3 regions of the Acidaminococcus sp. HCP3S3_H5 genome follow, and region 1 is predicted to be linked to each of the others. Evidence: riboswitches for the same ligand, from Rfam matches in the RefSeq annotation. Region 1 holds a riboswitch; each other region holds the start of a gene.

What was found. A riboswitch is a leader RNA that binds a small molecule or an ion and turns the genes downstream of it on or off. The one in region 1 is predicted to bind S-adenosylmethionine.
Region 2: it holds a riboswitch for S-adenosylmethionine, as region 1 does, so the genes downstream of both, ACTQY5_RS00870 (methionine ABC transporter ATP-binding protein) here and ACTQY5_RS02120 (MetQ/NlpA family ABC transporter substrate-binding protein) in region 1, are expected to answer to the same signal.
Region 3: it holds a riboswitch for S-adenosylmethionine, as region 1 does, so the genes downstream of both, metK (methionine adenosyltransferase) here and ACTQY5_RS02120 (MetQ/NlpA family ABC transporter substrate-binding protein) in region 1, are expected to answer to the same signal.

The regions. Positions count from the first base shown of each region.
Region 1 is NZ_JBQKCS010000001.1:418,940-423,312, reverse strand. Features, by position in the region: gene pflB (formate C-acetyltransferase) at 1-1,358, shown strand, start outside; SAM riboswitch class I at 1,690-1,789, shown strand; gene ACTQY5_RS02120 (MetQ/NlpA family ABC transporter substrate-binding protein) at 1,877-2,698, shown strand; gene ACTQY5_RS02115 (M20/M25/M40 family metallo-hydrolase) at 2,720-4,051, shown strand; gene ACTQY5_RS02110 (RluA family pseudouridine synthase) at 4,053-4,373, shown strand, end outside.
Region 2 is NZ_JBQKCS010000001.1:161,466-165,838, reverse strand. Features, by position in the region: gene ACTQY5_RS00875 (LysR family transcriptional regulator) at 1-829, opposite strand, end outside; SAM riboswitch class I at 1,905-2,015, shown strand; gene ACTQY5_RS00870 (methionine ABC transporter ATP-binding protein) at 2,088-3,125, shown strand; gene ACTQY5_RS00865 (methionine ABC transporter permease) at 3,115-3,777, shown strand; gene ACTQY5_RS00860 (DUF192 domain-containing protein) at 3,821-4,177, opposite strand.
Region 3 is NZ_JBQKCS010000002.1:52,165-56,537, reverse strand. Features, by position in the region: gene ACTQY5_RS02685 (lactate utilization protein) at 1-438, shown strand, start outside; gene citC ([citrate (pro-3S)-lyase] ligase) at 531-1,580, shown strand; SAM riboswitch class I at 1,639-1,747, shown strand; gene metK (methionine adenosyltransferase) at 1,801-2,979, shown strand; gene priA (primosomal protein N') at 2,981-4,373, shown strand, end outside.

The sequences.
Region 1 (4,373 bases):
TGAAATTCCGCATGGTGAAATTCGCCCGGATCCCCTCCTACAACCAGCTGTTCTCCGGCGACCCGGTATGGGCTACCCTGGAAATGGCCGGCATCGGCATGGACGGCCGGCACATGGTCACCCGGAACGACTACCGGTTCCTCCACACCCTGGAAAACATGGGGCCTTCTCCTGAACCCAACCTGACGGTGCTGTATTCTTCCGCACTGCCGGACAACTTCAAGAAATACGCCGCCCACATTTCCATCACCACTTCTTCCATCCAGTACGAAAACGACGATGTGATGAAGCCGGTATGGGGCGATGACTACAGCATCTGCTGCTGCGTATCCGCCACCCAGACCGGGAAGGAAATGCAGTTCTTCGGGGCACGGGCCAACCTGGGTAAATGCCTGCTGTACGCCATCAACGGGGGCAAGGATGAAAAATTCCTGACCAAAGACGGCAAACACATGCAGGTAGGGCCGGAATATGCACCCATCACCTCCGACGTGCTGGACTACGGCGAAGTGATGCACAAATTCGACCTGATGATGGACTGGCTGGCCGGGCTGTACGTGAACATCCTGAACCTGATCCAGTACATGCATGACAAATACTACTATGAAGCGGCAGAAATGGCCCTCATCGACACCGATGTGCGCCGGACCTTTGCCACCGGCATCGCAGGCTTCTCCCATGTGGTGGATTCCCTGTGCGCCATCAAATACGCCAAAGTTTCCACGGTCCGGGATGAATCCGGCCTGGTGGTGGACTACAAGATCGAAGGGGACTTCCCCAAATACGGCAACGATGATCCCCGGGCGGATGAAATCGCTGTATGGCTGCTGAAGACCTTCATGACCAAGCTGCGGAAACACCACACCTACCGGAATTCCGAAGCCACCACTTCCATCCTGACCATCACTTCCAACGTGGTGTACGGCGGCGCCACCGGTGCCCTGCCTGACGGACGGAAGGCCTACACCCCGTTCGCTCCCGGTGCCAACCCGGCCTACGGCGCAGAACAGAACGGCCTCCTGGCTTCCCTGAACTCTGTGGCCAAGCTGCCGTACGAATATGCTCTGGACGGAATCTCCAACACCCAGACCATCGCTCCGGAAACCCTGGGCCACAATGAAGAAGAACAGAAAGCCACCCTGGTACGGGTAATGGACGGCTACTTCGATCAAGGAGCCCACCACCTGAACGTGAACGTGTTCGGCGTGGACAAGCTGATCGACTGCATGGAACATCCGGAAAAACCGGAATATGCCAACTTCACCATCCGGGTATCCGGCTACGCGGTGAAATTCATCGACCTGACCAGAGAACAGCAGCTGGACGTAATCGCCCGCCGCGCTCATCAGAAGATGTAATGTTTTAGTAAGAAGGGGCTGTTGCATGAGCAACAGCCCCTTAGTCGGAAGTCCGAAGTCTGAAGTCGGAAGCCTCAGGACAGGATCCGTCTGGCTGGACGGATCCTTTTGATTCTGCAAAACCAGAATCGCAATCAATCTGAGAGATCATTTCGTCCAAAGGTTCTACACATTCAAAAAATTTGCCTGCAAATTTAACATTCGGCTCCAGGCTCCAGACTTCAGACTCCAGACTTGAGCCGGTTACCTGCAACTGTTCTTGATCAGGTTACAAAAAGTCCTTGACTTTCCTAGTGAAGTAGTGTAGAATCAGAACCATCAAAATCACATACCTTCATCGAGAGCAGCAGAGGGATTTGGCCCTATGAAGCTGCGGCAACCCCCGGAAGGGAAGGTGCCAATTCCAACAGGGATTCCCTGGCAGATGAAAAGCGAGCTCAGTCATCGAAAACACCATCTGCCCAGCAGGTGGTGTTTTTCTTTGGGTGCTTTCGGGAAGGCGAAAAGGAGAGATGTTCATGAAACTGAAGAAATGGATTGCAGCAGCCGTATCCGTCCTGGCCCTGGCCAGCCTGGTCAGCGGCTGCGGCAGCGACAAAAAGGCGGCCGCCCCGGCGGAAAAGAAGACCATCACTGTAGGGATCACCCCCGGGTATTCCGAACAGGTCATGGAAGTGGTAAAGAAGGAAGCGGAAAAACAGGGGCTGAAGGTGGAAATCAAGACCTTCTCCGACTATGTGACTCCGGACCAGGCCCTGGCCCAGAAGGACATCGACCTGAACTCCTTCCAGCATGAACCCTTCCTGCTGGCCTTCAACAAAAAGAACGGCACCAAACTGGTGAGCATCGGCAAGACCTACCTGGCTCCCCTGCGGCTGTATTCCACCAAGATCAAGAACGTGGCGGACATCAAGGACGGGGACAAGATCGCCATCCCCAACGATCCTTCCAACGGAGGACGGGCCATCCTGATGCTGAGCAAACTGGGCCTCCTGAAAGTGAACCCGGATGTGAAGCCCACGGAACTGACCGTCAACGACATCACCGAAAACCCGAAACACCTGCAGATCGTGGAACTGGAAGCTGCCCAGCTGCCCCGGAGCCTGGATGACACCGCCGCTTCCATCATCAACGCCGGGTATGCCAACTCCGCCGGTCTGTCCACGGACCTGGCCATTGCCAAGGAAGACAACACCAGCCCCTATGTGAACATCATTGCCGCCCGGGAAGAAGACAAAGACAACCCCACCTACAAGAAATTCGTCCAGATCTTCCAGAGCCAGCCGGTGAAGGACTACATCCTGGAAAACTGCAAAGGCAACCTGGAACCGGCCTGGTAATTGAGAAAGAAGGGAACGGCAATGAAGCTTACGGAAGAAGAACAGAAATACGCCGCCCATCTCCAGCGGTTCATCCAGTGCGCCACCGTGTCCAACGCCAATGTGGACAAGGTGGACTGGAGCCAGTTTGAAAAACTCCATGAGGCCTTCCGGGAATTCTATCCCCACATCTATCGCCTGATGGAGCTGGATGAAGTGGGCCAGGCAGGCCTCCAGTTCCACCTGAAGGGCACTGGCAGCGCAAAGAAGCCCCTTCTGCTCATGGCCCATCAGGACGTGGTGGAAGTAGGGGACCGGGGCCAGTGGAAATTCGATCCCTTCGGAGGCGAAATCATCGACGGCTGTATCTGCGGCCGGGGCACTACCGACTGCAAGCACCAGCTGCTGGCGGAAATGGAAGCGGTGGAAGCCCTGCTGGCAGAAGGCTGGCGGCCGTCTTACGACCTGTACCTGTCTCTGGGCTACAGTGAGGAAGTGTACCTGGAAAACGATGTGGACGGAGCGGAAAAGCTCACCCGGCACCTGGAAGAGAAGGGGGTCCGGCTGGGCACCGTAGTGGACGAAGGGGGCGGCCTGTTCCCGGTGGGGGACAAGCTGGAAGCCAAGATCGGAGTGGCGGAAAAATCCCCGGTGAACTTCGAGATTTACGCCACCTCTCCCGGAGGCCATTCCAGCCGTCCCGGGAAGGGGACAGCCCTGGGGACCCTGGCCAAAGCCATTGTGGCCATCGAATCCCATCCTTTCCCGTACCGGTTCACTCCCCTGACCCTGGCCCATCTCCAGAAAAGCGCCAAACTCCAGGATGCCGGCCGCCGGGCTATCTATGAAGATCCGGAAGGCCACTGGCAGGAACTGTGCCAGTTGGCCCAGGAAGATCCGGCCCTGGATGCCCTGCTCCACACCACCATCGCCTTCACCATGGCCGAAGCCAGCAAGCAGCCCAATGTGCTGCCCAGCCGGGCGGCGGCCCAGATGAGCGTCCGGGTGCTCCAGGGGGATACGGTGGAATCCTGCGAAAATTACTTCCGCCAGTTCCTGCCGGAAGGGGTGGAAATCCGCCATGTGTCCGGCAAGGACCCGCTGCCTGCTTCCGATCCCCAGAGTTACGGGATCCAGGTGGCGGAAAAGGTGCTGAAAGGCCAGTATGGGGAAAAAGTGGACGTGGTGCCCTTCCTGATGCTGGGAGGCACCGACAGCCACTATTACAAGCGGATCGCCGACAATGTGATGCTGTTCTCCGGGTATCTCCGGGACAGCCGCTGGGGCGCCGCCCACCAGGTGAACGAAAAGATCCCCGCTGATGCCCTGAAGGCCAGTGTGGACTTTTTCAAGGAATTTTTACGGTCTTACTGATATGGAACTGACGTACCAGGTGGATCGGGACCATGCCGGATGCTGCGTCCGCCAGGCAGCCCGGGGTCCCATGCACCTTTCGGAAAAACTCTGGCGGAAAATCAAATGGAACGGCACCATTACCGTGAACGGATCCCCGGTTTCCAGTCCTTCTCACAGGCTGGAGGCCGGGGACCGGCTTGTTTTCCAATGGGAAGAAACGGCGGCGGTGATCCCGGTCCATCTGCCTCTTGCCATTTTGTACGAGGATGAGGACCTGCTGGCGGTGGACAAGCCTGCCGGCATGCTGATCCACCCCACCTGGTCCGGGGCCCGGGATACC
Region 2 (4,373 bases), 260 kb from region 1:
GAAACAGGGGTTCTTCCGCCCGGTTTTGGGGGCACACAAAGGACACCTGCCAGGGGGAGGTCTCCCGGAGGGGAATCTGCCGGAGAGGAGCCTCCACCGGATGGATGGCCGCGTCGATGCCGATGCCCCGGCCTTCCTGGCAGAACTGGTAAATCAGGCTGCTTTCCATGGTCTTCACTGCAAAATGTGGGGTAAAGCCAAAATCCCCGCACCGTTCCACCACATTGTGGTAAATGGAAAAATGCTCGTTCAAACACAAAAGAGGCTCCCCCTTCAGGTCTTCCAGGGACAGGCTGTCCCGGTCATAAAGAGGATGTCCCGGGTACACCACCGCTTCCACCGGCGCCTGGAACAGTTCCCGGCGGAAGAAACCTTCCGGAGCCCGGGACCCTACACAGAATCCGCAGGACAGGGTCCCTTCCCGGAGCAGCTCAAGGATGTTTTCGTTGAAATCCTCCGCCCATTCCAGCCGGAATTCCGGGTGCCGGGCCGCTGCGCCCTGGAGTTTCTCGATGGAAATCACATGGAGCACCCCGCAGGCAAATCCCACCCGGAGCCCCTGCTGCTGGCGCTTCAGTTCCTGGATCCCCAGCTGGAGCCGGAGCAGCTGGGCGGAGAAGGAACGGCTGTGTTCATAGAAATAATCCCCCTCCCGGGTAGGCACCACCCCTTTGGGAGTACGGACAAACAGCCGGGCCTGGAGCTCCCCTTCCAGCACCCCGATGATCCGGCTCACCCCCTGGGGCGTCAAAAACAGCACCTTCGCCGCCTGGTGGATGCTCCGTTTCTCATAAACCTGCAGAAAACACCGGATAGCCCGGGTATCCATGGCAATCCCCTCCTTTGGGAGGATTGTAACACGGGTGGAAGAGGGTGTCAACGGAATGGGGACAGGTGGTTGATAGGTCTTAGTGTAAAATAGTTCTCGGTGAAATGAATAATCCCTTATAAACTTGCAAAAAGGAAGACCTTCATCCTTTATAGTATTAGTTACCACACCACTACAGATAGGAGAGAAGGTCTTCCGTGAATTTCATTGTATAAGAATTCATTAACTTAATAAAGGGGTGTTCCAACGGGCAGCAGTCCCATGGGACAGTTGGGAACAGCACTGAACTGGTGATAAGGACGGTCCCAAAGTCCGCCCTGTGAGGGGCGTAAGCAGGCGCCCGACGCTTCAGCGGCGTTGGCGGTCGCTTATGCCGTAGCTGGGGACCGTGCGGAGCACGGTGGTGGGGGCATCGGCGACAGCCGATATTTTGCAGGACCGGCCGAAAACAAGAAAGCGTATGGTAGGAGCAGGAATATGATGATTTCAGTTTTCGTTGCTGCATTCCCAGCTGATGAGCCCGTACCACCGTCAAGGTATTCGGTCCTTTCAGGACCTCATGCCCCCACCACCGGGCAAGCCCGGTCCCCCGCCCCTGCAGGGCGGACTTGGCCTCCGGCCTTGCTGGTACTTTGTACGAGTATACATCGATTCTCCGGGAGCCGGGAGGGCAGGCCCAGGAGGAGTCGGCGGGACAACATCGGGTGTTGTCGCTCCTGGGGTGGAGCACGCGGGCGATAGGGTCCGGCTTCCTGGTCCGTAGCCGCTGCCTTTGACCGTTAGGGCAAGGCGATAGGCTGTGAGCCTCCCGCCAGGGACGAACGGGTCTGCCCTCCCGGCGGAGAGCCCTCGCGGGTGTATGGGTATAGAAGTTTTTGCCCTCTGGGCGGCCGGGACGGGTTTGCCTTCGGCAACCCCCTACATCGTTGGGGTCAGAGATTCGTACATCTGGCGAGCCGCCGGTTGTGCGACCTCTACGGGCCCCTGCTCTTTACTCTTCACTCTTTACTCTGCACTTATGCCCCAATTCCCATTGACAAACTGTACTTTATACGGTATCATTTAATACGCACAGAATTCATCCAGAGTAACGGAGGGACTGGCCCTATGAAGTTACGGCAACCATCAGCGGCTTTGGCCGGCTGAACGGTGCTAAGTCCATCAGGCGTGGCCTGAAAGATGAAGATGAGTGAGCCAATCTGATTCCTCTTCATTGCTGATGAAGAGGAATTTTTATTTTTTACGGAGGTGAACCCCCTTGATAGAACTCCAGCACATTGACAAAGTCTATCATACGGCTTCAGGGGACCTGCATGCCCTGAAGGATATCAATCTGACCATCAACGAAGGCGAGATCTTCGGCATCATCGGCCTGTCCGGGGCCGGCAAAAGCACCCTGGTCCGGTGCATCAACATGCTGGAAAAGCCCACCAGCGGCAAAGTCATGGTGGACGGCCAGGAAATGACCGCCCTGGGCGAGGAACAGCTGCGGAAGGCCCGGCAGAACATCGGCATGATCTTCCAGCATTTCAACCTGCTGTCCAGCCGCACCGTATTCGGCAACATTGCCTTCCCTCTGGAAATCCAGGGAATGGACAAAGCCGCCATCCAAAAGAAGGTGGAACCCCTGCTGGACCTGGTGGGCCTGAAAGACCGGGCGGACCACTACCCCAGCCAGCTGTCCGGGGGCCAGAAACAGCGGGTGGGCATTGCCCGTGCCCTGGCCAGCGACCCCAAGGTGCTGCTTTGCGATGAAGCCACTTCCGCTCTGGATCCCCAGACCACCGAAAGCATCCTGAACCTGCTCCGGGACATCAACAAACGGCTCCACATCACCATTGTCATGATCACCCACCAGATGAACGTGGTAAAGGAAATCTGCGACCGGGTGGCCGTGATCGAAAACGGGGAGATCATCGAACAGGGGTCCATGGTGGACATCTTCACCAATCCCCAGAAAGCCACCACCAAAGAATTCGTGGCCAGCATCCAGCACAACGACCTGCCTGATTTCGTCAAGAAGCTGGACATCCACAAGGACTACAAAGCCGGGGACAAGGCCCTGGTGAGCCTGAGCTTCATCGGGGACAGCGCCGGAGAACCCATTGTATCCGTGCTGATCAAGGAATACGACACCAATGTGAACATCCTGACGGCCAACATTGAAACCCTGCAGGATACTCCCTTCGGGACCCTGCTCATTGAAGTGGAAGGGGACGAGGACCATTTGAAAAAAGCCCTGGATTACCTCCACGAAAGAAAAGTGAAAGACGAGGTGATCGGTTATGTCTCCTAATATGATCCATCTGCTGATCAAGGCCCTGGGCGAAACCCTCTACATGGTAGCCCTGTCCGCCGCCATTGCTTCTCTGTTCGGGATTCCCCTGGGGGTCATCCTGACCATTACCGGCAAAGGCCACATCAAGGAAAATGCGGCTCTCCACAAGACCCTGGGCTCCATTGTGAACGCTCTCCGGTCCGTGCCCTTCATCATCCTGATGGTGGCCATTATCCCTATCACCCGGATCATCGTGGGGTCTTCCATCGGCACCACCGCCGCCATCGTGCCTCTGACCATTTCCTGCACTCCGTTCATTTCCCGGATCATTGAATCCTCCCTGCTGGAAGTGGATCCCGGGGTCATCGAAGCGGCCCAGAGCATGGGGGCCTCCCCTCTCCAGATCATCTGGAAGGTGCTGCTGCCGGAAGCCATGCATTCCATTGTGCTGGGCATCACCCTGGCGGTGATCAGCCTGATCGGTTCCAGCGCCATGGCCGGTGCCCTGGGGGGCGGCGGCCTGGGTGACCTGGCCATCCGTTACGGGTACCAGCGGTTCCAGGCGGATACCATGGTGGCCACGGTCATCGTCCTGATTGCCCTGGTCCAGTTGGTCCAGACCATAGGGAACAAGATTTCGGCGAAGCTGAACAAGACGAAGATCAAATAAAAAAATCCCACCCCTCGAGGGTGGGATTTTTTTTGCCCGGGACTCACGGCTCGCGGCCTGCGGCCTGCAATCCTACTTTCAGCCCCAGCCGCTCTGCCTCTCCTGCTTTCAGTTCCAGTACGGAACTGGCTTTCAAACAGGCGGAAAGGCCCAGCCACGGATGAAGGTTCCGGACGATTTTCACGATTTCCATATTTTTGTTGAAATACACTGCATCGATGGCAAATCTCATGAAGCACATATGGATGCTGTTGGTGGGGTTCAGCCACAGGCCGGCGGCCGGAGGCAGCGGCTTCCGCAGCATAAGCCCCCGGAACCGTCCCCACCAGGTGTCGGCGATTTCCACATCAATTTGTATTTGGGAACGGTCCCCGAAGGACCAGGTTTCATGGTTGGACAATTTGGATTCTCCTTGGAGGGCTGCTGAAAGCAGCGCCCAGCTTGCAGTCAATAGTCAGCAGCAAAAGGATACCATCTGCCAGAGGCAGATGCTTTTGAACAAAAACGCAGCCGTACGGCTGCTAACCCACCACCATTGCGCAAGCGCAACGGTCCCCCGCCCTTGTAAAGGGCGGATATACGCTCGGGCTGACGCC
Region 3 (4,373 bases), on a different contig from region 1:
GAGAAACTGAAGGAAGGCAACTGGACCTTCATCGACCGGGACGAATATCCCACCCGGCGGCCGGCCCATCTGAAGGCCTATGATGCGGACTGGTATCTGGCCAGCTGCAACGCCATGACCCGGGACGGGATCCTGGTGAACATCGACGGCAATGGCAACCGGGTCTCCGCCATTTCCTACGGGCCCCACCATGTATTGTTCCTGGTGAGCCTGAACAAGGTGTGTTCCAGCCTGGAAACAGCCCTGGACCGGGCGGAAAACACGGCGGCTGCGGTCTGTGCCCAGAAATTCGACATCCAGACACCTTGTAAGACCACCGGGTTCTGTTCCCACTGCAAGGCGCCGGAAACCCGCTGCTGCCAGATCCTGATCACCCGGTATGCCCGGCATCCGGAACGGGTCCATGTGATCCTGATCAACGATCAGCTGGGTTTCTGACCGGGAAGAAAAGGGAAAGGGAGTTGGCGGACCAACCCTTCCTTTCCCTTTTTTGTGGTATAATGGATTCACTTTGAAACCAGAAGGAGACCGTGATGTCTGATTATTTTATTTCTCAAGTATATCCTTCCGATAAACGGACCAATGCCCAGGTGGATGCCCTGCTGGAGCAGGAGGGAATCCGCCGGGATGCCAACCTGGACTATACCTGTGTGATGTTCGACAATGATTACCGGGCCATTGCCACCGGAAGCTGTTTCGGCAACACCCTCCGGTGCATGGCGGTGGACCATCACCACCAGGGGGAAGGGCTGATGAACGAGATTGTGTCCCATTTGGTCCAGTACCAGTATGAACGGGGAAATCTCCACCTTTTCCTGTATACCAAATGCAGTTCCGCCAAATTTTTCGGGGACCTGGGTTTTTATGAAATCGCCCGGATCGAAGACCAGATCGTCTTTATGGAAAACCGGAAGGAAGGTTTCTCCAGCTATCTGAACCAGCTGGCCCGGAGCCGGGTGGAAGCTCCCAAAGTGGCGGCCATTGTCATGAACGCCAACCCCTTTACCCTGGGGCATCAGTACCTGGTGGAAAAAGCGGCGGCAGAAAACGACCTGGTCCACCTGTTCATGGTCAGCGAGGACGCCAGCCTGTTCCCCTATGCCGTCCGGAAGAAGCTGATCCAGGAAGGGACACGGCACCTGGCCAATCTCCGGTACCATGACAGCGGTCCCTACATCATCAGCCAGGCCACCTTCCCCAGCTATTTCCAGAAGGATGCGGAAGCGGTGATCGCCAGCCATGCCAACCTGGATCTGGCCATTTTCGTGAAGATCGCCCGGAAACTGGGGATTACCGCCCGGTATGTGGGGGAAGAGCCCACCAGTGTGGTCACCGGCCTGTACAACCAGGTGATGGAAAAGCGGCTGCCGGAAGCGGGGATCCAGTGCGTGGTGGTGCCCCGTCGGGAAGAACAGGGCCAGGTGGTCAGTGCCTCCACAGTACGGAAGGCCATCCAGGAAGGAAACTGGGCGCTGGTACGGGAGCAGGTGCCTCCCACCACCTGGGACTTCCTCCAGAGCCAGGAAGCCCGGCCCATCCTGGACCGGATCCGGAAAGAGCAGGACGTGGTCCATTACTGAGGACCCGTCTTGTATTTTCCTACTGTATCTGTTATAATTACAAAGCAAAATCGAATACAGCTCATCAAGAGTGGCGGAGGGAATGGCCCTGTGAAGCCACAGCAACCATGGCCCTGGGCCAACGGTGCTAATTCCTGCAATGCGGTTTGTCGATTGTAAGATGAGAGTCCCATAGGTACTCTCATTTTGGGAGTATTTTTTTTTGTGTAAGGAGGAAATAATGAAGAAAGTATTTACGTCTGAATCTGTCACGGAAGGCCATCCTGACAAAATCGCCGATCAGATCTCTGATGCGGTGCTGGATGCCATCCTGGAACAGGACCCGGATGCCCGGGTTGCCTGCGAAACCCTGGTGGCCACCGGCCAGATCCATATTGTGGGGGAAATTTCCACCAGCTGCTATGTGGACATTGCCAAGATTGCCCGGCAGACGGTGATCGACATTGGCTACGACCGGGCCAAATATGGTTTTGACGGAGCCACCTGCGGGGTGCTGATCTCCATCGATGAACAGTCCCCGGACATTGCCCAGGGGGTGGATGAATCCGATGAATCCAAACAGGGCGCCCAGGGAGAAGAAGAAAAAATCGGCGCCGGGGATCAGGGGATGATGTTCGGCTATGCCACCGATGAAACGCCTGAATACATGCCCCTGCCCATTTCCCTGGCCCACAAGCTGTCCCGCCGGCTGGCCCAGGTCCGGAAGGACGGCACCCTGCCTTATCTCCGTCCTGATGGGAAGACCCAGGTCTCCGTGGAATATGATGACGACAAACCGGTACGGGTGGACACCATTGTGGTTTCTGCCCAGCACAGCCCGGAAATCACCATGGAACAGCTGCGGAAGGACATCCTGGAACAGGTGATCCGGCCGGTGGTGCCGGCGGATCTGCTGGATGAAAAGACCATTTACCACATCAACCCCACCGGCCGGTTCGTCATCGGCGGGCCCCAGGGGGATTCCGGCCTCACCGGGCGGAAAATCATCGTGGATACCTACGGGGGCATGGCTCGTCACGGAGGCGGTGCCTTCTCCGGGAAGGATCCCACAAAAGTGGACCGGAGTGCTGCCTATGCGGCCCGGTATGTGGCCAAGAACGTGGTGGCTGCCGGCCTGGCCAGGAAATGCGAAATCCAGCTGGCCTATGCCATCGGGGTGGCCCGTCCGGTGTCCATCAGCGTGAACACCTTTGGCACCGCTGCCATTCCGGAAGAAAAGATCGTGGAACTGATTGAAAAGAACTTCTCCCTGACCCCGGCGGGTATTATCCGGAGCCTGGATCTGCGCCGGCCCATTTACCGCCAGACTGCTGCCTATGGCCATTTCGGCCGGACGGATGTGGATTTGCCCTGGGAACGGCTGGATAAAGTGGATGTGCTGAAAAAAGCACTGGAATAAGATGGAATACGCAAAGGTTGCCATCAATCTGCCTGCCAAAAACATTTTTCGGCAGTTCACCTACCATGTGCCCCAGGCCCTGGATTTCCTGGGCCAGGGCTGGCGGGTGGTGGTGCCTTTCGGCCAGCAGCTGCTGGAAGGTTTCATTGTGGAAGAGGACCGGAGCCCGGATCTGTCCCGGGAACTGAAGGACATTGCCGATGTGGTGGGGACGGAACCCTGGTTCGACAGTGAAATGCTGGCCACCGCCTACTGGCTGTCCCAGTACTACCTGTGCACCCTGGCGGAGGCCCTGCGGCTGTTCATCCCGGGCCGGAAAAGCCTGGCGGCAGTGGGGAAATACGTCCCAGTGCCTGAAGTGGCCGGGCTTACTCCTGAGGAACAGGAACTGTACGATTTCCTGACCCTGAAGGGTCCCCAGTCCCGGCGGGCCATCCGGAATCTCCCGGGAGGAGAGACGGCCCTGAAGGGACTGATCGCCCAAAAGGCGGTGGTCCTTTCCTACGATGTGAAATACAAACTGCGGGAAAAAACAGAGCGGACCTTTACAGCAACACCGGAAGGGTTGGCCGCACGGGAAAACGGAGAGGTCCGGGGCAAAAGCCAGCTGGCTGCCCTGGACTTTTTGCTGTCCGGGAACACCGCCAGCGCCGGGGAGCTGGAAGGAAAAGGCATCTCCTCCGCAGTGCTCCGGAACCTGGTCCAGAAAGGCTGGCTGCTGGAAGGCCGGCGGCGGGTCCTCCGGGACAGCTACCAGGGGCTGGAAGCCCGGAAGGAAACCCTGGAACTGACGGAAGAACAACAGGCGGCCATCCAGGCAGTGGACCGGGCCCGGGAAAACCGGGATCCCCGGACCTTCCTGCTCCAGGGGATCACCGGCAGCGGCAAGACGGAAGTCTATCTCCGGCTCACCGACAGGGCCCTCCGGGCAGGCCAGCAGGTAATGGTGCTGGTGCCGGAAATCGCCCTTACCGGACAGATCGTGAAACGGTTCAAGGCCTGGTTCGGCGCCGGTGTGGCGGTGGCCCACAGCCGGCTTTCCCCCAGCGAGCGGGGAGACGTGTGGAGCCGGATGCGGTCCGGCCAGGCCCGGGTGCTGATCGGGGTCCGGTCGGCGGTGTTCTGTCCCTTTGCAGACCTGGGACTGATCCTGATGGATGAAGAGCATGAAGGGACCTACAAGCAGGAGGAACGGCCCAGCTACCATGCCCGGCTGGTGGCCCAGTACCGGGCCCATTACCGGAAGGTGCCGGTGGTGCTGGGGTCCGCCACCCCGGACCTGGAGTCTTATTATCTGGCGGAACAGGGGGTCTACACCCGTCTCCGGCTTACCCACCGGGCCAAGACCGGCAGCCACCTGCCCCAGGTGTCCATTGTGGACATGCGGGAGGAAC